One region of the Alkalihalophilus lindianensis genome, then DNA from elsewhere that is predicted to be linked to it. Evidence: a T-box and tRNA genes for the amino acid it is inferred to sense, from the RefSeq annotation. Region 1 holds a T-box; the other holds one or more tRNA genes.

Evidence for each region. A T-box is a leader RNA that pairs with one kind of tRNA and senses whether it is charged. The one in region 1 lies ahead of RYX56_RS10925 (valine--tRNA ligase), so its partner is inferred to be a tRNA-Val.
Region 2: it has a tRNA-Val gene. The T-box ahead of RYX56_RS10925 (valine--tRNA ligase) is inferred to sense a tRNA for this amino acid. The anticodon was not compared.

What each region holds. Positions count from the first base shown of each region.
Region 1 is NZ_JAWJBA010000003.1:150,115-172,461, reverse strand. It holds gene RYX56_RS10935 (hypothetical protein) at 1-116, opposite strand, end outside; gene RYX56_RS10930 (RNA polymerase sigma factor) at 109-651, opposite strand; gene RYX56_RS10925 (valine--tRNA ligase) at 837-3,479, opposite strand; T-box leader at 3,538-3,786, opposite strand; gene RYX56_RS10920 (YszA family small membrane protein) at 4,010-4,207, shown strand; gene ysxE (spore coat protein YsxE) at 4,287-5,297, opposite strand; gene RYX56_RS10910 (hypothetical protein) at 5,294-6,205, opposite strand; gene spoVID (stage VI sporulation protein D) at 6,220-7,485, opposite strand; gene hemL (glutamate-1-semialdehyde 2,1-aminomutase) at 7,665-8,951, opposite strand; gene hemB (porphobilinogen synthase) at 8,973-9,956, opposite strand; gene RYX56_RS10890 (uroporphyrinogen-III synthase) at 9,953-10,747, opposite strand; gene hemC (hydroxymethylbilane synthase) at 10,747-11,679, opposite strand; gene RYX56_RS10880 (cytochrome C assembly family protein) at 11,724-12,539, opposite strand; gene hemA (glutamyl-tRNA reductase) at 12,561-13,940, opposite strand; gene RYX56_RS10870 (LiaI-LiaF-like domain-containing protein) at 14,237-14,713, shown strand; gene yihA (ribosome biogenesis GTP-binding protein YihA/YsxC) at 14,759-15,352, opposite strand; gene lon (endopeptidase La) at 15,349-17,676, opposite strand; gene lonB (ATP-dependent protease LonB) at 17,890-19,560, opposite strand; gene clpX (ATP-dependent protease ATP-binding subunit ClpX) at 19,721-20,995, opposite strand; gene tig (trigger factor) at 21,522-22,347, opposite strand, start outside.
Region 2 is NZ_JAWJBA010000010.1:68-8,304, reverse strand. It holds gene RYX56_RS19285 (STAS domain-containing protein) at 1-244, shown strand, start outside; gene RYX56_RS19280 (anti-sigma regulatory factor) at 247-660, shown strand; gene RYX56_RS19275 (PP2C family protein-serine/threonine phosphatase) at 673-1,686, shown strand; gene RYX56_RS19270 (STAS domain-containing protein) at 1,748-2,080, shown strand; gene rsbW (anti-sigma B factor RsbW) at 2,077-2,565, shown strand; gene sigB (RNA polymerase sigma factor SigB) at 2,525-3,310, shown strand; gene RYX56_RS19255 (SpoIIE family protein phosphatase) at 3,310-3,909, shown strand; gene RYX56_RS19250 (Tex family protein) at 4,101-6,236, shown strand; gene cmpA (cortex morphogenetic protein CmpA) at 6,305-6,433, opposite strand; gene RYX56_RS19240 (SprT family protein) at 6,529-6,981, shown strand; tRNA gene RYX56_RS19235 (tRNA-Asn) at 7,125-7,199, shown strand; tRNA gene RYX56_RS19230 (tRNA-Ser) at 7,201-7,291, shown strand; tRNA gene RYX56_RS19225 (tRNA-Glu) at 7,303-7,377, shown strand; tRNA gene RYX56_RS19220 (tRNA-Val) at 7,385-7,460, shown strand; tRNA gene RYX56_RS19215 (tRNA-Asp) at 7,464-7,540, shown strand; tRNA gene RYX56_RS19210 (tRNA-Leu) at 7,561-7,642, shown strand; tRNA gene RYX56_RS19205 (tRNA-Leu) at 7,684-7,770, shown strand; tRNA gene RYX56_RS19200 (tRNA-Arg) at 7,775-7,851, shown strand; tRNA gene RYX56_RS19195 (tRNA-Pro) at 7,868-7,944, shown strand; tRNA gene RYX56_RS19190 (tRNA-Gly) at 7,961-8,034, shown strand; tRNA gene RYX56_RS19185 (tRNA-Ile) at 8,078-8,154, shown strand.

The sequences.
Region 1 (22,347 bases):
CACTTTTCTAGTGCAGTCTTGGGATGGATCATTTTGATGACTTCCTTTTGTTTGGTGAATTGAATTTGTTCGAGTTGTTCATCGATGCACCTTTTTACTTCCTCGCGTTCATTCATCTTCTTCACCCTCTTTTAAGAACTGAGCTAATTGTTTTCTCGCTCGTGCTAACCTACTTTTTACAGTATTTTCTTTTGCATTAAGTAGATCTGCTATTTCTTTGATTGAATATTCGCTATAGTAATACAAAGCAATCACTTCTCGATAGACCGGTTGCAATCGTTGAATCGTTTGTATGAGATTCCGTCTTGTTTCTTCGGTCAAAAGCAATTGCAAAGGGCTACAATCCTCTACTCTTTCCATCAGCTCTTCATTTGAAGAGAGAAAGAGATGCTTAAAACTCCACGTTCTCGTCCGCCTTCGACATTGACTGACAACAATCGAAAGTAGCCATTTCGTTAACTTCTCGTCATCACTCAATTGTTCAAGTTTATTAAAGGCAAGAATAAACGCGTCTTGAACAACATCTTCTGCTTCGTAGGAATCTTTAAGTAGCAACGTCGCGAGTCGCATTGCCCCACCACTATCACGACTCATCCACTCATGGAATGCTTCTTCTTCTCTCCTTTTTAACCGCTCGATTAATGTCACCATTCCAACGATCTCCTATCTCTGGTCGCTCTACCATATAGAGCCAATTTACCACGAGAAGGTTGCACGAATGAAGAAATTTTTTATAACTTGTTGTCTAGCTCTTCTTAATAGCTATTAGCGATTAGCTAGCAACGTCAACAAAAAAAGTCGCCCACCTAAATTAAGGGAGACGACTCTTTCACTTATTACGCTTTTAACTCAGCAATACGCGCTTGAACCGTTTCGCGTTTTGCTTTGTAATCTGCTTGTTTTGCCTTTTCTTCTTCAATTACTTTCTCTGGAGCTTTTGCAATGAAGCCTTGGTTGCTTAGCTTCTTATCAACACGTTCTACTTCTTTAGTTAGCTTCTCTAGCTCTTTTTCAAGACGAGCTATTTCTGCATCTAAGTCTAATAATCCAGCTAATGGTAGGAATAATTCTACTCCGGAAAGAACTTGAGACATTGACTTTTCAGGTGCCGATACATTCGTACCTAACTCTAACTTACTCGGGTTACAGAACTTTTCAATGTAGCTCTTGCCACGCTCAAGCTGTGCGAGTGTGTCTTGATCCTTTGCATTGACAAGAAGTTCAATTTGCTTACTCATCGGAACATTTAATTCTGCACGTGTGTTACGAACAGAACGAATCATTTCTTTTAAAAGTTCCATATCTTTCACTGAGTTTGCAAATACATACTCTTCTTTACGCTCTGGCCAAGCGGCAACTGTAATGGAGTCGCCTTGATGCGGCAAATGCTGCCATATTTCCTCGGTAATAAACGGCATAATCGGGTGAAGAAGTCGCATTGTCTGATCCAATACGTACGCAAGAACAGAACGAGTTGTCTTCTTCGCATGTTCGTCCTCCCCGTTTAATGGTAATTTCGCCATTTCAATGTACCAGTCACAGAAGTCATCCCAAATGAAGTTATAGAGAAGACGACCGACTTCTCCGAATTCGTATGCATCAATTAAACGCGTTACATCTTCAGTTGTTTGTTGAAGGCGTGTTAAGATCCACTTATCAGCTATTGTCTTTTCTCCACTTAGATCGATTTCATCGTACGTTAAGCCATCCATATTCATAAGGGCAAAACGTGATGCATTCCAAATCTTATTACCAAAGTTCCATGTTGATTCGACTTTTTCCCAGTAGAAACGTAAGTCATTTCCCGGGGAACTTCCTGTTGAAAGGAAGAAGCGTAGTGCATCAGCACCGTATTTGTCGATCACATCCATTGGATCTACACCATTTCCAAGCGACTTACTCATCTTACGCCCTTCTGAGTCACGTACGAGACCGTGTATCAGAACATCGTTGAAAGGACGTTTCTCTGTAAATTCAAGACCTTGGAAAATCATACGAGAAACCCAGAAGAAGATGATGTCATAACCTGTTACAAGGACATTTGTCGTATAGAAACGCTCATAATCAGGAGAATCTGTATCCGGCCAGCCCATTGTTGAAAATGGCCATAAAGCTGAACTGAACCATGTATCAAGGACATCTTCATCCTGCTTCCAGTTTTCAATATCTTCTGGTGCATCGTGTCCTACATAAACCTCACCAGTTTCCTTATGATACCAAGCTGGGATACGGTGTCCCCACCAAAGCTGACGAGAAATACACCAGTCACGAATGTTCTCCATCCAACGTAAATACGTTTTTTCAAATCGATCTGGAACAAAGTTAACTTTATCCTCTGATTGTTGAAGGTCAATAGCAGCATCAGCAAGAGGTTGCATTTTTACAAACCATTGAGTCGATAAATACGGCTCAACAACTGCCCCACTACGCTCAGAATGACCAACAGAATGCATATGCTCCTCGATCTTGAAAAGAACGCCAGCTTCCTGCAAGTCTGCAACAATTTGCTTGCGACATTCAAAACGATCCATCCCATTATACTTTCCAGCTTTTTCATTCATTGTACCGTCTTCATTCATAACCAAAATCCGCTCAAGGTTATGACGGTTTCCAATTTCAAAATCATTCGGGTCATGTGCTGGTGTGATTTTAACTGCCCCAGAACCAAATTCGATATCCACATAATCATCTGCAACGATAGGGATTTCACGATTAGTAATCGGAAGAGTCACTGTTTTTCCGATCAGGTGCTTATAACGCTCATCTTCAGGATGAACAGCGACAGCAGTATCACCTAGCATTGTTTCAGGACGAGTCGTAGCGACTTCAATCTTTCCACTACCATCTGTTAATGGATAGCTCATGTGATAGAAAGCTCCTTGAACATCTTGATAGATAACCTCGATGTCTGAAAGAGCTGTTTTTGTTTTAGGATCCCAGTTAATAATATACTCTCCACGGTAGATCAGGCCTTTATTATATAGCTTTACAAATACTTCTCGTACAGCTTTTGATAACCCTTCATCTAATGTGAAGCGTTCACGGGAGTAATCAAGTGATAACCCTAATTTTGACCATTGATTACGAATGAAATCAGCATATTCTTCTTTCCATTCCCATGACTTTTCAACAAACTTTTCACGGCCTAGATCGTAACGACTTACACCTTCTTCACGAAGTTTCCCTTCAACTTTTGCTTGAGTAGCAATACCTGCATGGTCCATACCCGGAAGCCATAACGTATCGTAACCTTGCATTCGTTTAACGCGTGAAAGGATATCTTGTAGCGTTGTATCCCATGCATGACCAAGATGTAATTTACCCGTTACATTTGGCGGTGGAATCACAATGGAATATGGTTGTTTCGTTGAATCTCCTGTAGCTTCAAAGTACTTTCCTTCTAGCCAATAGGAATACCACTTTGCTTCTGTTTCTTGTGGATTATACTTCGTTGGCATCGACAGCTCTTTTTTCTCCATCTTTTATACCCTCTTTCCAATAAATTCCTTTTGGTGAAAATAAAAAAACCCTCTTCCTCCAAAGGACGAAGAGAGTTTGTATTCGCGGTACCACCTTTGTTTGCAGCCTCTAATCATCCCAAAATACAGACAGAGAAAGAAACTACACACTTCATTTGATAACGGCTCTTAACCGACCTTACTTACTAGTCGTTCAGTAAGGTTGCTCCTGGGCGACATTCAATTCGTACATCTTAAGAAATCTCTCAGCTAATGATTTCTCTCTCTTAAAGGTTCGGAATTTACTCTTCCCATTCTATGCATATCGATCTTAAATTAAAGTCTACACTTATCACTTAATATGATTCTTATATAGTTTAATTTATTTCTTATTAATTCGTCAATATTAGCTTTACCACAATTTATCATCTCTATACTATTATATGTACAGTTGCATAAAATGCAACCTGATCATGTAGCTTGCACAAATGCCCTTTCTTTTGCATAGAGTATGGTATGACATGATGTTTTCTTATGAAGGAGGGCTCTGCATGATGGGCCGGAAATACCGCCGTTATTATCATCGTCCCCCTTGGTGGTTAAAAATTCGTGCAATGTTTGCTCAATTACTACTTCCACTCATCTGTTTTCAGTTTTTACGTACCCTACTATTTCCTACAACCTTTGATGTAATCTTGCTGACGTTAATGTTCGTTCTTTATTGTTCTCTCTTATTAAAGCTATTTTAAGTAATAGCTTTGATAAGGGAGTTTTTTTATAAAGAAGAAGCAAAATGAAAGAAACGTTCTCTCATGAAGGTAGAGAACGTTAGCTTTCTTCTTGTTTTACAATTAATTTTTGACTTAATCGTTGGACTTTCCGAAGGGAAATCAACCGTTTTTCAAGTCGCTGGACGTGCTGTAATTCACTTTGCCCTTGCCGGTCGTTCACATAAGACTCTACTGCAAAAACGACTGGTTCAGGAAACAGTAAATATCCACATAATAATTCCTTTTCCTCGTCAAGCAATGGCAAGTGGCGCTCATAACACATAAACCAACGAAGTACTTCATCTTCAGACCACATCGTATAGCGAAAGTTTGTACGGCAGAAACTAGCCAAATCCCTCGCTGGGGTATCAATACTGGACCTTTCAAAATTAAGCAAAGTCGGCTCATTTTCCATATTGAAAATAGCATGTGAGCGTGAGAGTCTACCGTGGCAAAGCACGGTTCGATATTTCTCTTTTTCCACACAAGTTTCATACCATTTTTGTAAATGCTCACCTGCTTTGATTGCCATTTGATCAAGCATATGAGCGTGGGTAATGAAAGTTAATTCAAAAGGTGACATATACCTTTTACGCTCAGCAAAATCAGCAAACCTACTCAGTTCCAATCTTCGCATCTCCCAATGCTTAATCAACTGTTGAAAAGACTCATCGACTTGCCCTTTATCGAATGCTTGAGTTTTCACCGTCAGGCGGTGAATAACGGCCATCTGTGTGGCTAGCTTTTCTTCCTGAGACTCTCTTCCCATGTATTCCACAGCTTCTAACCAAGGCATAACGTAGTAAGTATGAGTACTCGTAGCCACCGTATACTCCCCGTATTTAGTAGGCATGATTGGAATAGCTTGTTTATAATTTAACTTTGCTAGCTTTCTCATCGCATGAATAAATTCATCGGCTTCTAGTCGATTCATGGTTGTTTCCTTTAAAGCAAATACTCCCCTTGAGGTTATTACCTTCTTTATTTTTCCAAAGTCTTCAATGTGTTCAGGATAAAGATCATAATAAAATAAAATAGAGGCATATGGATTTTCAACATGTTGCCTCATGTAACCACCTTCTTTTGGTCATCTATCCATCTTCCAAGAATCGAAACAAGTTGCCTTGCTGCTTCCCATTCATTGGACATCTTTGTTAATTTCTCTTCTATCTGTCGTTCACTTTCATTACTCATAAGGGAACGAGTCAATGCTGCCCACTCATATGGCTCAAGAACTTCTACGATAAACAATAAGGCCTGATCTTTGTTAAAACCTTCTGTATGGCCAATGGATGCAATAACCTTCTCAAGAGACTTTGTTCCATTTACAATTTGCCAGTTGATCAAAAATTGACGTAAAGATTGATAGCCAAGGTGGGCTTGTTCATTTGTCCCTCTCCAAATCAGCACCTCATAGATTCTTCTAGCTTGATCTGGTGATTGGAACAAATCAAGAAGAGGTTGTTTCACGTTTCTTTGTTGACTACGAATACGTTCGGCTTTTTTCGATCGGACAAGCGCCTCTTTATGGTAGCGAATCAACTGATCTTGAATATCATCTCTTAATCCATTTAGTAACATTGGATTCCACTCATAGGAGGGTAGCTCTTCTTTATACACTCTCTCTAATTGACGTTCTTCTAATCCATGCGTAATCATTAAGCCCATTAACATGCCCCAGGCTTTTTCATGGTCAAGTTGAGGGTATACTTCCTCTATTTCATCATGTAAAGTAATCCATTGCTCCTTCCATTTTGCAGCGGCCTCTTCTTCCTTTGTGCGAATCATCCGATCCGTTAACACAATGGGAGTATAATGACAACGGTCTCTCCATTCAACATGCCATTCTAGTAAGGAAGAATCCGACCAAGAACGAATTCTCTTTCGCCCTTGGTCGGTCAGAATAACAGCCTCATTAATAAATTCAACCTGTTTAAAACCATATTGCGCTTTAAGCCAATCCACCAGTTCCATCATAACTAACTCCTCGTTTAGGACTTGGCACTTACTGGAATATAGAGAATTTGACCTTCCTCTACCTTTTCTTCTGTTAATTGATTCATTCTTGCAAGCTGACTTGTACTCACATTGTACCGGTGTGCGATGGTATCGATCGTTTCATTCGGTTGAATAATACACATTCTCCACTTAGAGAAACGCTCTTCTCCTTTTGTTAGCATCTTTGTTAGATATAAGGCGTTTTCTTCTCGAGGTTTTCCTACTTCAAGTACTGGCTCATAATCACCCTCTACTTCTTCTACTTCTTCTACTTCTTCTTCCTCAACAGGTCTAGCAATCGGCTCAGAAGGTCTTGCAACCATTTTAGTTAATGGTGCAACACTCTTTTCTTCTTCAACAGCTTCTACAACTACTGTTGCTTCTCTTACTTCTTCTTCATCCTCTTGTTCTTGCTGTTCAGTAGCTGCCTCACTTTCTAACCTAGGTTCTTCTAAAATTTCTTCAATTGTTTCGACCTCTTCTGACGGCTCATCTACAACTTCTTGTGTAGCCTCTACTCTTTCTTCAACTTCATCAACTTCTTCCTCTACTTGCTCTACTTGCTCTGGTTCTTCTGCCGTCTCCTCAGGTAGAGGTTGTTGGTACCCATAATATTGATTAAACACCGGTGCCTGCCATGAATTTGACGGGGGAGGTTGAAACTCCTCACTCCCTCCATGCAATGGTGGAGGACTTATTAACTCTTTATGAGATGTCGCACTTTTTGCATCAAAGGAAAATGAGGGCTCAACATACTCTTCTTTTTCGTCTGCTTTTTTTTCAGTAGCTACCGGCCTGTTAGCAGATTGATCCTGAGGGTGATTCATCCCACTAATACTAATGTCTGCTGTGAGTTGGATACAACTTTTTTCAGGGAGATCATAATCAAATGATTCAATTTGAACATATACATCATCTAAATTATGAATACGACTAATAGGGATCGTTACATCAATTGGGAAAAAATGAGTGATTTTCCCTGTCCCATCTTCTGAAAGAGAAACATCTCCAACCGATCGAAAAGATACTTGGTCCTCAACCGATCCTTTTTCAAGATCTACTTCAGCTTCTGACTTTGCAGGTTGGTATTCACCAATAAGTCGCAAGCCACCTTTTATATATACATGATGGTCTTTTTCTTCAATCGAAATATCTGGTTCAAGTGACATTCCTACAATCTCTTGAACTTCTTGCCCTTTATTTAACCAAACCGATTCCTCAATAGAAAATGAAAGCTTCGTTGGATGTTCTTGTGTCACAATACATTCCTCCTCAACATGATCAATCTCATCCTCTGTGTCTACGCTATTCAGTACAATATCACTTTATGAGCAAGCCTTACTAAATATGACAAAGGAAAAGAGAAAGTAAAAATGACATAGTCAAGGATTGAACAAAAAAAAGTGAGCCCTCATAATGAGAACCCACTTGTGTATGTTTATTTTAACTTTGAAAAAGCAATTTCTGCGGCTGCGATCGTTTGATCAATATCTTCTTCTGTATGCTTAGTCGACAAGAACATACCTTCAAATTGTGAAGGTGGAAGAGAAACCCCTTGTTGAAGCATTTCTTGGAAATAGCGAGTGAAGTAATCTAAATTTGAGGTAGAAGCCTTCTCAAAGTTCGTTACTTTTTCATCTGTAAAGAAGAAGCCCACCATTGAACCAGCTCGGTTAATAGAATGTGGAATATTATGTTTCGTCGCAGCTTCCGATAAACCATCGGCAAGCTTAGTAGCTAACGCCTCAAAGTGATCATAACTTCCTGGTGTAAGTTGTGAAAGCGTCTCATACCCTGCAGTCATCGCTAGTGGATTTCCAGATAACGTACCCGCTTGATAAATTGGACCAGCTGGTGCGATTTGTTCCATAATTTCACGTTTCCCGCCATACGCACCTACAGGTAGGCCGCCACCAATTACTTTACCGAGACAAGTTAGGTCAGGCGTCACACCTAGCTTTCCTTGTGCGCACTCATAACCAACACGGAAACCAGTCATAACTTCATCAAAAATGAGAAGCGTCCCATTTTCCGCTGTAATCTCACGTAAGTCTTCTAGAAATCCTGGCTCAGGGGTTACAACACCCATGTTTCCTGCTACAGGTTCTACAATCACTCCGGCAATGTCATCACCAAATTGTTCAAACGCATACTTTACACTCTCGATATCATTGTAAGGAACGGTTAGTGTATTTTTCGCAACCGACTCTGGAACTCCAGGACTATCTGGTAAGCCAAGAGTTGCAACACCTGAACCAGCTTTGATTAATAAAGAATCACCATGCCCATGATAGCAACCCACAAATTTCAAAATCTTATTGCGGCCTGTATAACCACGTGCTAAACGCAATGCACTCATCGTCGCTTCAGTACCAGAGTTAACCATACGGACGACTTCAATAGATGGCACACGTTCAATGACAAGTTCGGCAAGTTTCGTTTCAAGCTCACTAGGAGCACCGAAGCTTGTCCCTTTTTCAGTTGCTGATTTTAATGCCTCTACCACTTGCTCATCAGCATGACCTAAAATGAGTGGCCCCCATGAAAGAACATAGTCAATATACTCATTACCATCAATATCATAAATTTTAGAGCCTTTACCTCTTTCCATGTACACTGGGTCCATCTTTACCGATTTGAATGCACGAACCGGACTATTTACTCCACCTGGCATTAGTGGTTTTGCTTTTTGGAAAGCTGCTTCTGAATTTTTAAATGAACGCATTCTCATTCTCCTTTCAATCTGTTAGTTCGTTTCTTTTAACCAACGAGCCACATCTTTAGCATGGTACGTTAAGATCAAGTCAGCACCCGCTCGTTTCATACTTGTCATCTTTTCAAGCACAATGGCCTTTTCATCGACCCAACCATTTTGACTAGCAGCTTTTATCATCGAGTATTCCCCACTGACATTATAAGCTACAACTGGAAATCCGGAGTGATCCTTTACCTCACGAATCACATCTAGATAAGAAAGAGCGGGCTTTACAATTAAAAAATCTGCCCCTTCTTCAATATCTGATTGTGCTTCGCGAATTGCTTCTAGGCGATTAGCAGGATCCATTTGGTATGTTTTACGATCGCCAAATTTAGGTGAGCTATGAGCTGCATCACGAAACGGCCCGTAGAATGCTGATGCATATTTAACCGAGTAAGACATAATCGGCACGTCATGATAACCTGCTTCATCTAAGCCATGACGAATCGCTGCTACAAAGCCATCCATCATATTTGAAGGAGCAATAATATCCGCACCAGCTTCAGCTTGAGAAACCGCTGTTTTAGCAAGCAAGTCAAGCGTTGGATCATTCAACACCTTACCGTCTTCAATGACACCGCAATGACCATGATCGGTAAATTGGCATAAACATGTATCAGCAATCACTGTAAGATCAGGATGCTTTTCTTTAATTTGACGAATCGCTTTTTGAACAATTCCGTGATCATGATAGGCAGAAGAGCCTACATCATCTTTATCTGCTGGAACTCCAAATACGATAATAGAAGGGATTCCGAGTGCCACCGCTTCTTCTACTTCAGTATCCACTAAATCAAGTGACCATTGGAACACATTAGGCATAGAAGGAATTTCATTCTTTACCCCTTCCCCCTCGATTACAAAGATCGGATAAATCAAATCATCTGTTTTAACAGATGTTTCGCGAACCATACGACGAATCGAGGCGGTTTGACGAAGGCGACGATGGCGATTAAATTCTAACTGTTTCAATAGTTTTCATCCTCCTTAAAATATGTAGAGATAGCTTCTATAAGGCCTTCAATAGTGTATGTACTTGCTGTTATATCTACTTGTAAATGATACTCTTGTGCTGTTTTTTCAGCTATCGGTCCTATGCAAGCAATCCGTGCATAAGGAAATGGATCTTCTAGCTCAAGCCCCTCTAAAATCTGAGTATAGTGTTTAACGGCTGAAGAACTTGTAAAGGTGATCACATCAAGCGGTATGTGTTCATTTATCAGAGATTGAATGTGGTCTTTGGCCACATCAGGACATACCGTTTTATAGACGGTTAAATCATCTACTTCAATTCCATGAGCGCTCAATGCCTTTGGTAAATAAGTTCGTCCCAAATTACCACGCGGCAGTAAAACACGCTCACCCTCATTAATATGCTCACGTAATACCAGGACTAAATCTTCTGCAACATAATGTTTTGGAAGCAGACTTGCCTGATAGCCATACTGATTAAGAACTGCTTCAGTCTTATGTCCGACTACGGCAATGTTGGCCTTTTTAATAATAGAGCGAAGATGATCTTCTTTAAACGCTTCAAAAAAGAAACGCACACCATTTGCACTTGTAAAAACAAGCCATTGATAATGTTCAAGACTGTTTCGTACTTGTTCAATATGATGTGCTTCTTCTATAGTTTGAAAAGAGAGAAGCGGAATAACATGTGCAATTCCGCCCACTTCTTCTATTCGATTAATAAGGGGTTGAGCTTGTTCGATTGCACGCGTTACAAGTACATGCTTACCCGCAAGTGCAGCCGTATTCATTACTGATCAAGCTCACGTTTCACTTTATCTAAAATTTCCTTAGCCCCTTTTTCAAGAAGACGATCTGAAATCTCCTCGCCTAATTTCACAGGGTCTTGACCAACTAATCTCTCTTTTAAGATCGTTTTACCATCAGGAGAGCCTACAAGTGCAGTTAAAGAAAGTTGGTCATCAGCTTGGATCGTAGCATAAGCTGCGATTGGCACCTGACAACCACCTTCCATCTTGTGTAAGAACGTACGCTCCGCGGTTACAGTACGAGATGTGTAATCATCATTTAGTTTCTGAATTAATTCAAGCACTTCTTCATCATCGCTACGGCACTCAATGCCTAGTGCACCTTGTCCTACAGCAGGAACACACATTTCTGGAGATAAGTACTCTGTCACTAACTCTTCTGAATAACCGAGCCGCTTCAATCCTGCAGCAGCTAAAATAATCGCAGAAAAATCTTCTTCTTTTAATTTACGTAAACGTGTCTCAACGTTACCACGAATCCATTTCACTTCAAGGTCAGGACGCTCTGCTAAAAGTTGAGCTGAACGACGTAAGCTACTTGTACCCACAATCGCTCCTGCCGGTAAATCTGCTAATTTTACGTTATCAACTGAAATAAAGGCATCACGAGGGTCTTCTCGCTCTGTAATCGCTCCTAATGTAAAGCCATCAGGCATAACGGATGGAACGTCTTTCATACTGTGAACAGCTAGATCAATCTCTTTATTCTCAAGAGCTTGTTCAATCTCTTTTACAAACAACCCTTTCCCACCAACTTTAGAAAGCGTCACATCTAAAATACGATCTCCCTTTGTGACGATCTTTTTCACTTCAAACTCATAAGGAACGTCTTTTTTCTTTAATTGAGCAATAACCCAATCAGTCTGTGTTAAAGCTAAATTACTACGGCGTGAACCAATTACAATCGTACGCATGTATAAACCTCCAGTTAATCAGTCAATGTCACTTTTTAAATCTGTTAATACCATAGATGAAACTCTGAATACTGACCAGATAAGAAATAATTAATTAAAAGTAATAAGAAACAAGCAATATTTAATAGCGCCATGTTATATCCCCGAACGTAGTGAACAGCTCGTTGGTATAGGTAGATAGCGTATACAAATAAAACGAATAACGAACTAATAACTTTCGCATCCATTAGCGGGATAAATCCAAATTGAGTATTGGCCCAAACGAAACCAAGAATGAGACCAATTAAAAAGAATGGAAAAGCAAAAATAGTCATTCGATATGCCAATCGATCGAGTTTCGATAACGAACCAAAGCGCACAAGTCGTTTACCCCAAAGCTTCCGTTTAAGCATTTGATGTTGAATCACATACATAATCGAAAAAGCAAATGATAAAGTAAACGCAGCATATGACAATAATATAATGGTGATATGAATAATTAGTAATTCTGAAACTAAGAGGGTATACAGTGATTCAGGAATACCACTATCCCTCACAAATAGACTAAACGCCATCATACTAAAGCCTACAACATTCGTAAAAAACACGAGAAAATCAACCCTGAAAAACCAGTTGATTAAAAGAGATAGCGTAACCACTACCCATGCATAAAAAAAGAGCCCTTCAAACGGGGTAATTAACGGCAATCGATTTAACTCAAATGCTCGGTACACGAAATACACCGTTTGTAAGACCCATACTATAGAAAGCAACCAGAAAGCCAATCGATTGACTTTCCGGTTTTGCTGTAAGAAATCAATAAAATAGCCAAATACACTTAAACTATAAAGGACAATCGTTAATGGATAAATCCAATTCATCCGCTAATCTCACTCCTTTCCTTAGGAGCGAACGACTGCATCTTGCTTATTAGAGAGTGCACTGTATTCTTTCTTTTGTGCTTCCCATTGTTGCTCTGCCTCGCGAACACGCACCTCACGCTCTTGTGTTTCAAGTTCTTCTTCTAATGCGAAGATCTTTGTAAACAATTCAAGCGCTTCATCTGAACTAGATTCTCCAGCCAGTTCTTTTACTCGAGTTACTGGATCACGTAAAAGTTGGTTGACGATACTCTTTGTATGCTTGCGAAGAACTTTCTTCTCACGTTCTGAGAGGTTTGGCAATTTACGTTCAATACTCTCCATCGTTTCGGCTTGCACTGCTAAAGCTTTTGATCGAAGAGCGGTAATAATCGGCACCACACCTAAAGTGTTTAGCCAAGATTTAAACTCATCGATTTCAAGCTCAATCATCAACTCGATTTTTTCAGCTTCCCGCTTACGCTCTGCTAAATTAGCTTCAACAATATTTTGTAGGTCATCAATATCATACAGATATACATCATCTAACTCAGCAAGCGCCGGGTCCAAATCACGTGGCACTGCAATATCAACCATAAATAAAGGACGTCCTTTACGCTTCTTTAAAGTCTTAGACATCATCTCTTTAGACACAACAAAATCACGGGCTCCCGTCGAACTGATTAAAACATCAGCATCTACTAAAGCGTCTTGGAGTTGTTCAAACGGTCTCGCTTGTCCGAGGAAACGAGCTGCAAGTTCTGCTGCACGAGCTTCCGTACGGTTAATGACGGTAATCTTCTTAGCACCATTAGCATGCAAATGCTTGGCAGTTAATTCACTCATCTTGCCTGCACCTAAAATTAATACATGCTTACCGTCAAAGTCACCAAATATATTCTTACCTAATTCAACTGCAGCATAACTAACAGATACAGCATGCTGGCCAATTTCAGTACCTGAATGAGCACGCTTAGCTAGTGTAACTGCTTGTTTGAATAAATGATTAAAAATCGTACCTGTTGCTTGTTCTTGCTGAGCTAAGAGAAAACTATCTCGAACTTGGCCAAGAATTTGTGTTTCTCCTAAGATCATAGAATCAAGTCCACATGCTACTCTAAACAAATGTTCAATCGCATGATGGTCTTCACGTATATCCAAATAAGGTGAAACTTCTTCTTTAGATAATTGGAACCATTCTGCCAGGAAGGATTTCGTGAAATGGCGCCCTGTATGAAGCTGATCAGCAACCACATAGATTTCCGTTCGATTGCATGTAGATATAATCGTACATTCTAGAATACTTTTCATGTTGCGAAGCTGATTAAGCGCTATTGGCATCTCAGCTTCTTGAAAGGCGAACTTTTCTCGCATTTCAACCGGGGCTGTTTTATAGTTTAATCCGACAACAATAATATGCATTCTTTAACTCACCCCCACCGTTCACTTCATCTATCATTTCATTTCCGTAACTTCTACTAATAAATTATGCCCAATAAATCGTTCTAATTAGGGACTAGTTTAACCCTTACCCTTTACTAAACCCATTATAACATGTCTGTCTAATCACTCAAAAAAAATTTGTGAACAGATCATGAAGCCTATGCTATTATGTTGGTATTGTATGATGACTTTGGTACGCTAGAGAATTCTTTCCTTTTAGCTTAACCATTCCATCTAAATATATGACCAACTCTTTCATGATTGGGGGTAAGTACATGAAGCAACAACGTATTTTTCTTGGCGTCTTATTGAGCGGTCTTGGTGCTTTTTTTCTCACCAACCAATATTCCTTACCGTACCAAGAACAAGTAGCAAGCTGGCCTTCTATCTTACTCATTATTGGTCTTGCGTTTTTACTGCAATCAATTTTAGGAAAAGATACAAGCTCGCTTTTTCCTGGCCTTATATTAATAGGTCTTGGTATTCATTTTCACGGTCTTTCTCTCATTCCATCATGGCCAGAACATTGGGGAATGTATACCCTCATTGTCGGAATTTCTTTCTTACTTGTCTATGTTCGCACTAAGAAGGAAGGATTAATCCCCGGTCTCCTTCTCACCATTTTTTCAATCGTTGCTTTTCTTTCAATCGACCCAGTAGAATGGTTGCAACCAACTCATAAGATTGTACTTGATTTATGGCCCATTGTACTTATCTGCATAGGTCTGTTTTTCATTTTAAAGCGAAAATAATAATAAAGCAAAAGGTCTGCACCTTTTTTGGTACAGACCTTTTTGTTAATCTTTTTTTGTAGCGTAATACAGAATCGTTTTCCACGCTTGTTCTTTTCCATGACCAGTTTCTGAGGAAAAGAGTAATAGTGGATCCTCTTCATGTTTTTCTAATTCTTGTGAAATCACTTTTAAATGTTTTTGCCATTTCCCTTTTGGGATCTTGTCACACTTTGTCGCAACCAGTATGACGGGCATATCAAAATGTTTTAACCACTTATACATTAATTTATCATCTTGTGATGGTTTATGGCGGACATCAATCAGTTGGACGATGGCACGTAATTGTTCACGTGTTTGAATAAATGTCTCAATCATTTCTCCCCAAGAATCTCGTTCCTTTTTTGACACCTTTGCAAAACCATACCCCGGCACATCGACAAAGTGAAGTTGTTCATTAATAGCGTAAAAATTCAATGTTTGGGTTTTCCCCGGACGCTGTGACGTCCGTGCCAAACTTTTACGATTAATCATCTTATTGATAAAAGATGACTTCCCCACATTTGAACGACCTGCTAGTGCAATTTCCGGTAAAGGTGTGTTTGGATATTGTTCAGGCTTTACTGCGACTGTAAATAATTCTGCTTTTGTTACCTTCATTTCTTCTCTCCCAACGCATGCTTTAAGACTTCATCTAAGTGCCCAACTAGAATGTAGTTAAGATCTTGGCGAACACTTTCGGGTACATCTTCCAAATCTTTTTCATTGTCTTTTGGAATGATGATCGTCTTAAGACCAGCTCGATGTGCACTCATTGACTTCTCTTTAAGTCCGCCAATCGGCAGTACACGTCCTCTTAATGTAATTTCCCCAGTCATTCCTACTTCTTTCTTTACTACACGACCAGTCAAAGCAGAAATGAGGGCTGTTGCCATAGTAATCCCAGCTGATGGACCATCTTTAGGTGTAGCACCTTCTGGAACATGGATATGGATATCATTTTTCTCATGAAAATCCGCATCAATGTTAAGCTCTTTTGACCTTGCACGAATATAACTAAAAGCAGCTTGCGCCGACTCTTTCATCACATCGCCTAATTTACCTGTTAACGTTAATTTACCTTTACCAGGCGAAAGCGATACTTCAATAGATAATGTATCACCACCGGCAGATGTGTAAGCAAGACCAGTAGCCGCTCCCACTTGATCTTCCACTTCTGCTATACCGTAGCGAAAACGTGGTTTACCTAGCATTTCCTCAGCTGTCTTTTGAGTAAGTATAACACGCTTTTTAGTACCCGTTACGATCATTTTAGCAGCTTTTCTGCATAATGTGGCAAGTTGTCTCTCTAAATTACGAACCCCTGCTTCTCTTGTATAATAACGAATGACCTTTTGAATAGCCTCATCTTTTACTTGTATCATCGATTTTGATAGACCATGATCTTTCATTTGCTTAGGCAGGAGATAATTTTTAGCAATTTGCATTTTCTCCACTTCCGTGTACCCTGCAATATGAATCATTTCCATACGATCTCTAAGAGGACCAGGAATGGTGGCAATGTTATTAGCTGTTGTCACAAACATAACCTTTGAAAGGTCATATGGCTCCTCAATATAATGATCACTAAAAGTATGATTCTGTTCAGGATCTAACACTTCTAATAAGGCAGAAGAAGGATCACCACGGAAATCATTTGCCATCTTATCAATTTCATCTAGTAAAAAGACAGGATTAATTGACCCAGCTTTTTTCATTCCTTGGATCATCCGGCCCGGCATTGCGCCGACGTATGTACGACGGTGACCACGTATCTCCGCTTCATCTCTCACTCCGCCTAACGATATGCGAACAAAATTACGATTAAGTGAGCGAGCAATGGAACGTGCCAACGATGTTTTCCCGACACCAGGAGGGCCAGATAAACATAAAATCGGACCTTTTAGCTCATTTGTTAATTGTTGAACGGCTAAATATTCAAGTACGCGTTCTTTTACTTTTTCTAAGCCATAATGATCCTCGTTTAAAATATCTTCTGCACGATTCACATCGAGTTGATCCTCAGTTTCATTCGTCCATGGTAATTGCACAAGCCACTCAATGTAATTTCTCAGAACGGAGCTTTCAGCTGAATTTGCGGGCATTTTCTCATAGCGATCAAGCTCTTTTAGAGCTTTCTCTTCTACAGACTTTGGCATAGTAGCTTCTTCAATTTTTTCTTTTAAAGAAGCTACTTCTCCTGTACGTCCTTCACGGTCGCCCAATTCTTTTTGAATCGCCTTCATTTGTTCCCGTAAATAATATTCTTTTTGCGTTTTTTCCATTGATTTTTTTACGCGCTGACCAATCTTTTTCTCAAGGCCTAACACTTCTTGTTCGTTGTTTAAAATCTCTATTAAATGAAGCAGTCTTTCAACCACATTATTCATCTCAAGAAGCTCTTGCTTTTCAGCCAACTTAAGGGGAAGATTAGATGCTAATACATCTGCAAAGCGGCTAGGTTCTGATATGTCTGAAACCGTTGCTAACGTTTCTGCTGATACTTTTTTACTCACCTTCGTATATTGCTCAAACATCTCCAGCAAGTTTCTCATAATTGCTTGAGTTTCAGCAGTACGATCTGTTTGTTCATTAGATAACTCTGTCATTTCTACTTCAAGAAAATCAGCATTATCTAGATATTCTTCAATCCTTGCACGGTGCAGTCCTTCAACGTGAATACGTACTGTACCATTTGGAAGTTTTAACAATTGTTTAATTTTAGCGAGCGTTCCAACTGAATAAATTTCATCATTCGTTGGTTCATCAATTGAAATTTCCTTTTGTGTAGATAAAAGGATTTCCTCATCTTCATTCATTGCAAATTCTAATGCCTGTACTGACTTAGCACGCCCAACATCTAAATGAAGTACCATCGATGGGAAGACGAGCAGGCCGCGTAAAGGCAGAAGCGGAATAGTTCGTTTTGTTTTTTCTGCGACCATCCGCATACACCTCCAAATTTCCTAGTTCCGAATTAATACCCTTTATCAAGAAAACCTTAACATCCATTCGCAATAACTAGTTCGAATGAATTGGGTTCATTTGGCTCAATTGCTAAAAGATTCGAATTTGATCTCCATTAATTTTATCTTATCCCCCATTCTTTGTCTAATGTAAGTAGCCAGAGAAATCAAGAGCTGACCTTGAAATTCCCGTTAAACAGGTGTTGGGGAAGTATTAAGTCCGGTACTAGCAGGGATGACCTCTTCAGTAGCTTCTTCGCACTCTATTGCTAACTTCAGTACTTCATCTAGATGTGAAACAGCAATAATTTCAATCCCGTCTACTTCCTTTAGTATCGCTTGCTCATTTTCTTTCGGAATAATGACTTGCGTGGCACCGGCTAATTTAGCAGCTTCTACCTTAGCAACGACTCCACCAATCGGCTTTACCGACCCGTGAATGCCTAACTCACCCGTCATGGCAATTGTATTTTTGACTTTTTGTCCTTGAATGGCAGAAAAAATACCTGTTGCTATAGCAATTCCAGCTGAAGGTCCATCCACAGGACCACCGCCTGGAAAATTCACATGTACATCGTAATCTTGAGTTGGAATGCCCATTCGACGAAGGACGGTTACAACATTTTCAACAGATCCTTTGGCCATACTTTTTCGTCTTATGGAGCGCATTTGATTACCGGTACTTTCTTCCTCGGCAATACCTGTAATATTAACAGATCCTTTGCCACGATTTTCGATTACATTAACTTCTATTTCAAGAAGAGCACCCATATTTGGACCAAATACTGCTAATCCATTAACCAGCCCTACTGCTGGCTCTTCATGTATTTTACGTTCTGGACGAGGAGTTAATTGGCTTGCATGTAATACCCATTCTACATCTCTAAGCGTTACTTCTTCTCTTCCTTCTGACGTAGCTACACCTGCTGCAATTTGAACAATATTTACTGCTTCACGGCCATTTGTAGCATATTTTGCGATACTTTCTATCGCTTGTTCCTCTGCTTTAAATGCAAGCTTATCAACGGCCTTATTAGCTATTGATACAATTTCTTGTGGCTTTAACGCACGGAAATACACTTCTAGGCATCTTGACCTGATCGCTGGAGGTAATTCTTGTGGCGTACGTGTCGTTGCACCGATTAAACGAAAATCTGCCGGAAGCCCTTTTTGAAAAATTTCATGAATATGCTTAGGAATTTGTTGATTTTCTTCACTATAATAAGCACTTTCAAGAAATACCTTTCGATCTTCTAACACTTTCAATAATTTATTTAATTGGATCGAATGAAGTTCTCCGATTTCATCAATAAATAGAACACCACCATGTGCTTTTGTCACAGCTCCATGTTTAGGTTGAGGGATGCCTGCTTGACCCATTGCGCCTGCACCTTGATAAATAGGATCATGTACTGAACCAATTAATGGATCAGCAATTCCTCTTTCATCAAATCTAGCTGTCGTTCCATCCAATTCTACAAATACCGCTTCGTGTCGAAATGGAGATTGACTATTTTTCTTTGCTTCTTCTAAGACGAGACGTGCTGCCGCCGTTTTCCCGACACCTGGAGGTCCATATACAATAACATGCTGAGGATTTGGTCCACATAAAGCTGCTCTCAGTGACCGAATCCCTTCTTCTTGTCCGACGATATCATCGAAACTAATAGGGCGAACCTTTTCTGATAATGGTTCACTTAATTGTATGGCACGCATCTTCCTTAATTGTTCCATCTCTTTTTTAGAGTCTCTATCAATTGTCACTCGTTGGTTTCGTTGAGATTTTAACAAATTCCAAAAGTACACCCCTATAATCACGCCAAAGAATAACTGAATCACTAATGCAATCGCTGTCCAATTCATCCTGTTACCTCCTGATGTAGTCATTAACTGTTTTTCTTAGTATGACCGACAACTATCTCACTAACCAAAGAAAATGCGAGTTCTAAAAATTCCTCTTTACTTTTTTCTAGATGAAGACAAAAAAACACACCCCGCTTTAGAGGTGTGCTTTAAAAGCTCATTATGCACTTTCTTTCGGCTCTTCTTTAGACAACGAAATTTCAGTGCCGTCTTCTGTTTTTAAGATCGGTAACTCTTGATCTGTAATACACTTAGCGTGAATCACACAAGTTACAACATCTTTGCGTGAAGGAAGATCAAACATTACATCAAGCATAATTCCCTCAATGATCGAACGTAGCCCACGAGCGCCCGTTTTACGCTCAATGGCCTTTTTAGCAATCTCAACAAGTGCATCATCTGTAAATTCTAGTTCCACATCATCAAGTTCTAATAACTTCTGATATTGCTTCACAAGAGCATTTTTTGGCTTTGTTAAGATCTCAACAAGTGCATCAGTATCAAGTGGTTCTAAACTTGAGATAACCGGTAGACGACCAATAAATTCTGGAATTAAACCGAAGCGTAATAAGTCTTCTGGTAACACTTTACTTAAGTATTCGCCCGGCTTTAATTCTTCTTGTTTTACTTCTGATCCAAAGCCAATTACTTTCTTACCTAAGCGACGTTTGATAATTTGCTCGATGCCATCAAATGCACCGCCACAAATGAATAGGACGTTTGTCGTGTCAATTTGAATAAATTCTTGATGAGGGTGCTTACGTCCACCTTGTGGAGGCACACTCGCTGTTGTTCCTTCAAGAATTTTAAGAAGTGCTTGTTGAACACCTTCACCAGAAACATCCCGCGTAATCGATGGATTTTCTGATTTACGTGCTACTTTATCAATCTCATCAATATAGATGATTCCTTTTTCTGCTTTCTCCACATCATAATCAGCAGCTTGAATTAACTTAAGTAAGATGTTTTCAACATCTTCCCCAACGTAACCAGCTTCTGTTAGCGATGTTGCATCCGCAATAGCAAAAGGTACATTAAGAATACGTGCTAATGTTTGAGCTAAAAGTGTTTTACCACTACCAGTTGGTCCAATCATCGCAATGTTACTTTTAGCAAGCTCAACTTCTTCAGAGCGATTCATTGAGTTGATACGTTTATAGTGATTATAAACAGCAACCGAAAGCGACTTTTTAGCTTGGTCTTGACCAATAACGTAGTCATCAAGAATTTGACGGATTTCTTGAGGCTTAGGTACTTCTTGGAATTCTACTTCCTCTTCGCCACCAAGCTCTTCTTCAACGATTTCCGTACAAAGTTCTATACACTCATCACATATATACACACCAGGTCCAGCAACTAACTTACGGACTTGATCTTGTGTTTTTCCACAGAAAGAACATTTAAGCTGCCCTTTGTCTTCATTAAATTTAAACATCAAATCACCCCTCACAAATATTTTACCACCAAGAGCCAACTTTTGCCTAATTAGACTCTCTTGGAGAGTTGTACACGACGTAGACGTAATTAAAGAATGATTGTTATGCGTGACAATAGCTTTGTCAGGCCATTGTATCACATAACAGTCAAAAACTCGTAAAGAAAAGCCTCTTACTTATGTACTGAAATTAAACTACTTCAACTTGTGATCGACACGACCTCTAACTAACCTTTTAAAGTTATGTACGAGACAACAAGTCCTTTCTTTATTAAGTTTATGTGTGGATTTAGTATACATTCAAGATTACTCTTAAAAAATCCTTTTTCTTAAACAATCTTAAGTAAAAAGAATGAAAACTTTTTACTATTCTTTACGAGTGCTACATACATCTTGTTCATATGAGAATGGAAACATACATGATTAACGCAGTTTTCTAAGATGTCTTTTAAATGAGTTAAAAGACAAGGCACAAAAGTGCGCCTTGTCTTATTAACTATCCTTCGTAATGAGATCTTAAACCTATTTACGCTTTCTTGCTGTTTTCAACAAGTAGTTCAACAGCTTTTTGGATTTTAAGGTCACCTTTAATGCCCTCTGTTCCACCTTGAGCTGCGAAAATTGTTTTTAACTCTTCAACAGAGCGTTGGTACATTTCAGCCATTTTTTCTAACTCAGCATCAACATCTGCATCTGTTGCTTCGATGTTTTCTGCATTAGCAATAGCTTCTAATGTTAGGTTGATACGAACACGTTTTTCTGCATCAGTCTTGAACTGCTCACGCATAGCAGCTTCATCTTGACCAGCAAATTGGTAGTACATTTCAAGGTTCATACCTTGCATTTGTAAACGTTGCTCGAATTCTTGAAGCATGCGGTCTGTTTCAGTTGTTACCATAGCATCTGGCACGTCAACCGTTGCATTTTCAGCCGCTTTTTCAACAAGAGTATCACGAATTTCAGTATCAGCCGCTTGCTCTTTATCTTTTTGAAGCTTTTCTTTAATCTCTTTTTTCAACTCATCAAGTGTCTCAACATTTTCATTTGCATCCTTAGCAAACTCATCATCAAGTGTTGGTAATTCTTTACGCTTAATGTCATGTAGCTTCACTTTGAATGTAGCAGCTTTACCAGCTAAATCTTCAGAATGGTACTCTTCTGGGAAGTTAACTTCTACATCTTTCTCTTCTCCTGCTTTAAGACCAACTAATTGCTCTTCAAAACCAGGGATGAATTGGTTAGATCCAATTTCAAGTGAATAGTTTTCAGCTTGTCCGCCATCAAACGCAACACCATCAACGAAACCTTCGAAGTCCATTACTGCTGTATCACCATTTTCAAGTGCACCATCT
Region 2 (8,237 bases), on a different contig from region 1:
AGAAGGATCGAGCGGTGTTGTAATTGATTTAACTTCTGTTGATATGATTGACTCCTTTATCGCAAAAGTTTTAGGTGATGTAGTAGATATGTCTAATTTAATGGGAGCGCGAGTTGTGTTGACGGGAATTCAACCTGCCGTTGCGATTACTTTAATCGATATGGGTATTAAACTTGATGATGTTCCTACAGCTCTTGATCTTGAGCAAGGTCTAGATAAATTGCAACAGGAACTGGAGGGATAGTCATGGAAACCCAATCCTGTGTCGAAGTGAAAAACGAATGGGGGATTGTTGCTGCTAGACAAGCAGGTCGTACCCTCTCAAAGGAAATCGGGTTTGGGAGTGTCGATCAAGCGCGGATAACAACAGCCATTTCGGAATTGGCGCGTAATATATATCTATATGCACAACGTGGAGAAATATGTTTAGAACTAATTGAAGCACCGTCTAAAACAGGTATGATTAAAGGCATCCAGGTGATTGCTAAAGATCAAGGCCCAGGGATTTCGGATATTAGACAAGTTATGGTAGATGGCTTTACAACCTCGAGCGGGATGGGGGCAGGTCTGCCGGGAGTAAAACGTTTAATGGATGAATTTTCAATTGACTCAGAAGTCGGAGAAGGGACGGTCATTACAACGACGAAGTGGCTTCGTTAAAGGAGGGCCAGCGTGAATAATACTGTTCAAAAACTAGAAGAATCCTACAAACAGATATTGCAGACATTTCTTCATGATAAAAGCGAGCAAGGGTTATACGAAGCGCAACAATTCAGTAAAATCTTACTCGAACATCAAATATCACCTGAGGAACTTGTGAGTATTCATCGCTCTATCTTAGAAGAGCTGTTTCCTAGTGTATCAAATGAAGTGCAAGATTCATTTGAACTCTTACTTGAAGTCATGATGGGCTATGGCTTAGCCTATCGTGAACATCAGAGCTTGAGAGATCGCCAAAGAGAACTGGAGTCTGAAATTGACGTTGCGGCTAACATGCAGCAAACTTTACTGCCAAAAGAAATACCGGCAGATGGTGTGTTAGATATTGGTGTTATCAGTGTGCCTGCAACAAAAATGAGCGGCGATTATTATCATTTTGTAAGAGACGAAAATGGCAATGTGGGCGTAGCGATTGCTGATATTATCGGTAAAGGCGTTCCTGCAGCATTGTGTATGTCTATGATCAAATATGCTATGGATAGTTTGCCTGAACAAAGGTTAAGGCCAGGAGCATTACTTGAGAATTTAAATCGTGTAGTTGAACAAAATGTGGATGATAGCATGTTTATTACAATGATGTACGGGGCATATGATACTGGTTCACATGAATTTCACTACTCTGGTGCTGGACATGAGCCAGGTTTTTATTACTCAGCTTCAACAGATCAATTTGAAGAATTATACGCAAAAGGTTTGGTGCTGGGTGTGTCCCGCCACACGAAATTCCGTGAATATCACAAGAAGGTAGAGAAAGGTGACTTTATCGTTTTCCTTTCAGACGGTGTGACGGAATGTCGAGTGGATGATGAATTTATTGAACGTGAAGAGATTGTCAAAATGATTCGGAAGTACATGCATTTAAGCGCTCAAGAGATTGTCAAAAATGTTTATCAGGATCTCGTTAAATTACAAGATTTTACATTGCGTGATGATTTCACATTAATGATTTTGCGCCGAGAAGTTTAAAATTGATTGTTTTGTGGTATTTATAAACTATTGTCATATGGGATACCAGGAGGAGATATAGATGAACTTAGATATTCGTCATGAACAGTCAGAGGATGCAGAACTTATTTATCTAACAGGGGAAATTGATGCGTATACCGCACCGAAATTACGTAGTGCACTAACGCCACTTGCCGAAACAAGCACTAAACAAATCGTAGTTGATTTGAAAAATGTTCAATATATAGATAGTACGGGATTGGGAATTTTTGTTGGTATATTGAAATTAACAGATGCCAATGAAAGTTCTTTAATGTTGAGAGGAATGTCTGATCGAGTCCGTCGTTTATTTACAATTACTGGCCTAGATGAAGTCATTCAGATTGAGCAAAATAAAGAGGAGGAAGCGAAATGAACCATCAGCAAGTTGATCACATCGAGATGAGTGTTCCTGCTAAGCCTGAGTTCGTAGGAGTCGTACGTTTGACTGTTTCTGGAATTGCCAATCGTTTAGGGTTTACGTACGACGATATTGAAGATATAAAGATTGCTGTTGCAGAAGCATGTACGAACGTAGTGGATCACGCTTATGAAGGTGAAGGATTAATCTCTGCTTCTTTTGTACTCCATGAAGATCGAATGGAAATCGTCATTGCCGATCGTGGCCAAAGTTTTGATATGAACGGGTTACGTGAACGCTTAGGACCGGTTGATTCAAGTAAGCCTGTTGGCGATCTTAAAGAAGGGGGGCTTGGCCTCTTTTTAATCAACACTTTGATGGATAAAGTGGAGATCAACGACGAATCAGGGGTTATCTTAATGATGACAAAGTTCATTCACGGAGATGAGGTGGAGTCAAATGTCGACGGAGTCCCTTCCACACAAACAGAACAAAGATGAGGTATATGATTGGATTCGCCTTTATCAAGAGACAGGTGATGAAGAGACCCAAGTAAAGCTTGTTAAGCATTATGAGGCTCTTGTCCGTTCATTAGCTCGGAAATTTTCTAAGGGTCGGGAATACGATGAAGATCTCTACCAAGTTGGAATGGTAGGGTTGTTGGCTGCTTTGACTCGATTCGATAGTGAATTTGGTCGTAGCTTTGAATCTTTTGCTGTGCCGACTATCGTAGGGGAGATCAAACGATTCATTCGTGATAAAACATGGAGTGTACATGTTCCTAGACGTATTAAAGAGTTAGGTCCTAAAATAAAAAAAGCAGTAGAAGCATTAACGGTTGAATATAACCGATCGCCACTTGTTCATGAAATTGCTGCGTATTTAGAGGTCTCTGAAGAAGAAGTTCTAGAAACGATGGAGATGAGCAAGAGTTACCAGGCGTTATCAGTGGATCGTTCGCTTGAAGCAGATCAAGAAGGTGGAGAGGTAACCTTACTTGACCTTGTAGGGAATGTAGATGGTGGATTTGAAAAGACTGATCAAAAAATGTTACTAGAAAAAGCTTTTCAAGTTCTCAACGAAAGAGAGAAACAAATTTTATTGTTAACTTATTATGAGAATTTGAGTCAAAAAGAAACTGGTGAAAAGCTTGGTATTTCTCAGATGCATGTTTCCCGTCTTCAGCGCAGAGCTTTACAAAAACTACGTGATTCAATAAAAGTCGAGCCATCGGAGATTTTGTAATGATTAATTTTTATGAGCATAAAAACCTAGAAATCGCCGCTGTTCAGCAGGCTAAGCCGGGCAATATACATTGTGGTGATGCTCATGTAGTGGTCGAAGAAAAGGATTTTACAATTTGCGCTGTAGTAGACGGGCTTGGTAGTGGCGAGGGAGCTTCTGAATCAGCTGATGCTGCGATTAAAATAATAAAAGATAATTGTTTTCTGGGTGTTGAGGAAATTGTTAAGACCTGTAACGAGGCTATGGTTAACAAGCGAGGTGCAGTTTTAACATTAGTGAAAGTAGATTTCGTAAAAAAAGAACTAAACTACTGTAACTTTGGCAACATCGGTTTTGTGATGTATTATCCTGATGGTACAACGATTCAACCTATTCCCTTGAGAGGGTATTTATCAGGAAGAAAAGCCGTAATTAAGAGTAAAAGCTTCTCTTACAAAGAAGGTAGCATATTTATGTTGTATTCCGATGGTGTCAAAATCCCTTTTTCAAAAAAGAACCTTTTAACGATTGATTCTTTAAAAAAGGAATTTACTGATTTACTAACGTTAGATCGATTTGCAATTGATGATGTTACATTGTTGGTGGGCAAGCTAGCATAAACGAAACCTCCTCTCTAAAGGAGGTTTTTTTTGTGCAGTAAAATGATAAATGGAAGGAAATATGATGATGGAGTGGAAGTTAGTTGTTCATTCTTTTACTATGATATGATTAGTTAGGCAGGCTACTAACAAAGGAGCTGGAAAAGTTGAGTGATTTTAATCAAACCTTAATTAAAACGATCGAACAAGAGATGTCTGTTCAGGAGAAGTACATAAGTAATTTAATCGAGCTAGTAGAAGAAGGGAATACGGTCCCTTTTATTGCTAGATATCGAAAAGAGTTAACAGGCTCATTAGATGAAGTGCAAATTCGTACAATTGTTGAGAAATGGGAATATGCGAATCAGTTGCAAAACAGAAAAGAAGAGGTCAAACGCTTAATTAGGGATCAAGACAAATTAACGGATGAACTCTCTAAAAAGATAGATCAAGCAATGAAACTTCAAGAAATCGAGGATCTATATAGACCGTATAAGCAAAAAAGGCGCACTAAAGCAACTGTTGCAAAGGAAAAAGGATTAGAACCTTTAGCGAAATGGATGTTTTCCTTTCCGAAAAATGCCGATGTGTTAGCAGAAGCAAGAAAATACGTTAATGAAGAGAAAGGCGTAGCGAACGAGGAAGAAGCTCTTGAGGGCGCTGGAGATATTATAGCTGAGTGGGTATCTGATGATGCTGATTTACGAAAACTTATTCGTTTACGTTCTTTTAAAGAAGGTAAGGTTCGAACATCCGCAAAAAATAAGGAAGCTGATGAAAAATCTACTTACGAAATGTATTATGAGTATTCAGAAGCAATTCGATCGATCGTTCCTCATAGAATTTTAGCGATTAATCGTGGGGAAAAAGAAGGGGTTCTTAAAGTGTCTCTTGAGTTTCAGGCGGAGCGAATGGTAGAAGAGATCGAAAGGCGTTTGATGCGTCAATCAGGATCTTCATCGACAGCAGAGTATATTAAGGTTGCTATACAGGACGGATATAAGCGATTAATTGAGCCGTCCATTGAAAGAGAGATAAGAAATGAACTGACGAATAAAGCAGAGGAACAAGCGATTCATATTTTCTCTGAAAACTTGCGTAACTTACTATTACAACCACCCATTAAAGATAAGGTTGTGTTAGGGGTAGATCCAGCTTATCGTACAGGTTGTAAGTTGGCTGTAGTAGATGGAACTGGCAAAATGCTTGATATAGGTGTGGTGTATCCCACGCCTCCTAGAAATGAAGTAGAAAAAGCAGCTGCTAAAATTAAAGACCTTATCAAGAAGCATAATGTTGAAATGATTGCCATAGGTAACGGGACCGCTTCAAGGGAAACAGAGCAGTTTATTGCCGATTTGATTAATGATTTGCCTGGTTCTATTTACTATCTAATCGTAAATGAAGCAGGTGCGAGTGTGTATTCTGCATCTGACTTAGGAAGAGAAGAATTTCCGGAATTTCAAGTAGAGGAGAGAAGTGCAGTCTCTATTGCTAGGAGGTTGCAAGATCCTCTAGCAGAGCTTGTTAAAATTGATCCTAAATCAGTTGGGGTAGGTCAATATCAACATGATGTAACTCAAAAGCGTTTATCTGAATCGTTAAGCTTTGTTGTGGAAACTGTTGTTAACCAAGTAGGTGTAAATGTGAATACTGCTTCGGTTTCCTTATTGCAATATGTAGCTGGGTTATCGAAATCCGTTGCTACAAATATAGTGAAGCGCCGAGAAGAAGAAGGGCGTTTTACTACTCGTACTCAATTAAAGAAAGTACCGAGATTAGGCGCAAAAACATATGAACAATGTATTGGTTTCTTACGTATTCAAGATGGAAAAAACCCATTGGATGCAACGGCTATCCACCCTGAAACATATAAAGAAACGGAAGCTCTACTTGAAAAAGTTGGAGCGACACGTTCAGATGTGGGGAATAAAGGGCTCAGTGAAAAGCTATCAGGTATTGATAAACAGCATATAGCGCAAGAGCTTGATCTAGGATTACCAACGGTTAATGATATTATCACTACCTTAATTAGACCAACTAGAGATCCTCGTGATGAAGTCGCGAAACCTCTGTTGAAACAAGGGGTGCTTCAATTAGAAGATCTAAATCGAGGGATGGAATTGCAAGGAACCGTCCGAAATGTAGTCGATTTTGGGGCCTTTGTGGATATTGGAGTCAAGCAAGATGGGCTAGTGCATATTTCGAAACTTACGAAGAGATTTGTTAAGCATCCCCTTGAAGTTGTTGCTGTAGGAGAGATTGTGACAGTGTGGGTGGAGGATGTAGATGTAAAAAAAGGAAGAGTAGCTTTAACTATGCTCGAACCTGCAATCCAACCAGTTTAAAAAATAGACCATGCACTCGCATGGTCTATTTTCATAGTAATATTTAAATGACTTGAAGAAGAGTGGTATTAACCTAGGTGTTTGTTCATCTGTTCCTTACGTTGATAATAGAACCAACATTGGTTTAAAATTTTTATTTGATGGCGGTTTTGCTCTTTGAAAGCACGTTGTAACTGGGTGCATAACCATGTGGGCATCTCTCCCAACTCCTTAATGAATATGGTAGTATATTCATTATATGAGTGAGAGTTTGTCAATGTTGAGTGTATTTTATTGTTACAGGAGTGATTGTGTGGATCAAAGTGAGGTACAAAGATTAGTTGAAAATATATCATTAAACAGCTTCAATAAGCCTTTTTTGCATGAGGCTAGATTCAACCCTAGGCTACGGACCACTGGTGGGAGGTATTTATTAAGGTCACATGATATTGAATTGAATCCAAAGCAGTTTCAAGCTCACGGACTTGAGGAATTGGTTGCAATTATTAAACATGAGCTGTGTCATTATCACTTACATCTAGAAGGCAGAGGGTATATGCATCGAGATCAAGAATTTAAAGAGTTATTACATCGTGTAGGGGGATCTCGTTATTGTAGGGAAATTCCTGGAATGAGGAGGCAGGAGGGATTCAATCATGTATATGAGTGCAAAGAGTGCAATCTTATTTATAAGAGAAAAAGAAGAATTAATACTGTTAAATATGTGTGTGGGAAATGCAAAGGGAAATTAAGAAAAAAATTATAAAAAAAGTATTGATTAACTTAAATAAGCTGTGATATATTATAGAAGTCGCTAAGCGGCACAAATAATTTAGTCAACACTTCAATAAAAAATGTTGACAAGCTACATGACTTTCATTATAATACATAAAGTCAGTAACGAATTATTCCACAGTAGCTCAGTGGTAGAGCAATCGGCTGTTAACCGATCGGTCGTAGGTTCGAGTCCTACCTGTGGAGCCATGGAGAAGTACCCAAGTGGCTGAAGGGGCGCCCCTGCTAAGGGTGTAGGTCGCGTGAGCGGCGCGAGGGTTCAAATCCCTCCTTCTCCGCCACTTTTAAGTATGGCCCGTTGGTCAAGCGGTTAAGACACCGCCCTTTCACGGCGGTAACACGGGTTCGAATCCCGTACGGGTCACCAAACATATGGAGGATTAGCTCAGCTGGGAGAGCACCTGCCTTACAAGCAGGGGGTCGGCGGTTCGAGCCCGTCATCCTCCACCATATGGTCCGGTAGTTCAGTTGGTTAGAATGCCTGCCTGTCACGCAGGAGGTCGCGGGTTCGAGTCCCGTCCGGACCGCCATTATTACTTTAATTTTATACGCGGGTGTGGCGGAATTGGCAGACGCGCTAGACTTAGGATCTAGTGTCTTATGACGTGGAGGTTCGAGTCCTCTCACCCGCACTTTTCTTTTAAAAGGTGCAGATGCGAACATCATACATTTAGCGGTTGTGGCGGAATGGCAGACGCGCTAGGTTGAGGGCCTAGTGGGGGTTGACCCCGTGGAGGTTCGAGTCCTCTCAACCGCACCAATTGGCGCCCTTAGCTCAGCTGGATAGAGTGTTTGACTACGAATCAAAAGGTCGGGAGTTCGAATCTCTCAGGGCGCACCATTTTATCTTAATAGTACGGGAAGTGGCTCAGCTTGGTAGAGCACCTGGTTTGGGACCAGGGGGTCGCAGGTTCAAATCCTGTCTTCCCGACCATCTTATTCTTAAATATGCGGGCGTAGTTTAGTGGTAAAACCTCAGCCTTCCAAGCTGATGATGTGGGTTCGATTCCCATCGCCCGCTCCAACAAAATATTTGGTGGGACGTGCTTTTTTTATTGCCTTTTTTAGGGCCTGTAGCTCAGCTGGTTAGAGCGCACGCCTGATAAGCGTGAGGTCGGTGGTTCGAGTCCACTCAGGCCCACCAAAATAATTTCGAAAAACTACTTGACGCTTTGTTGAAGGGCTGATAAGATAGTTAAGTCGCCAACGAGTGACGAACGAAAAAGT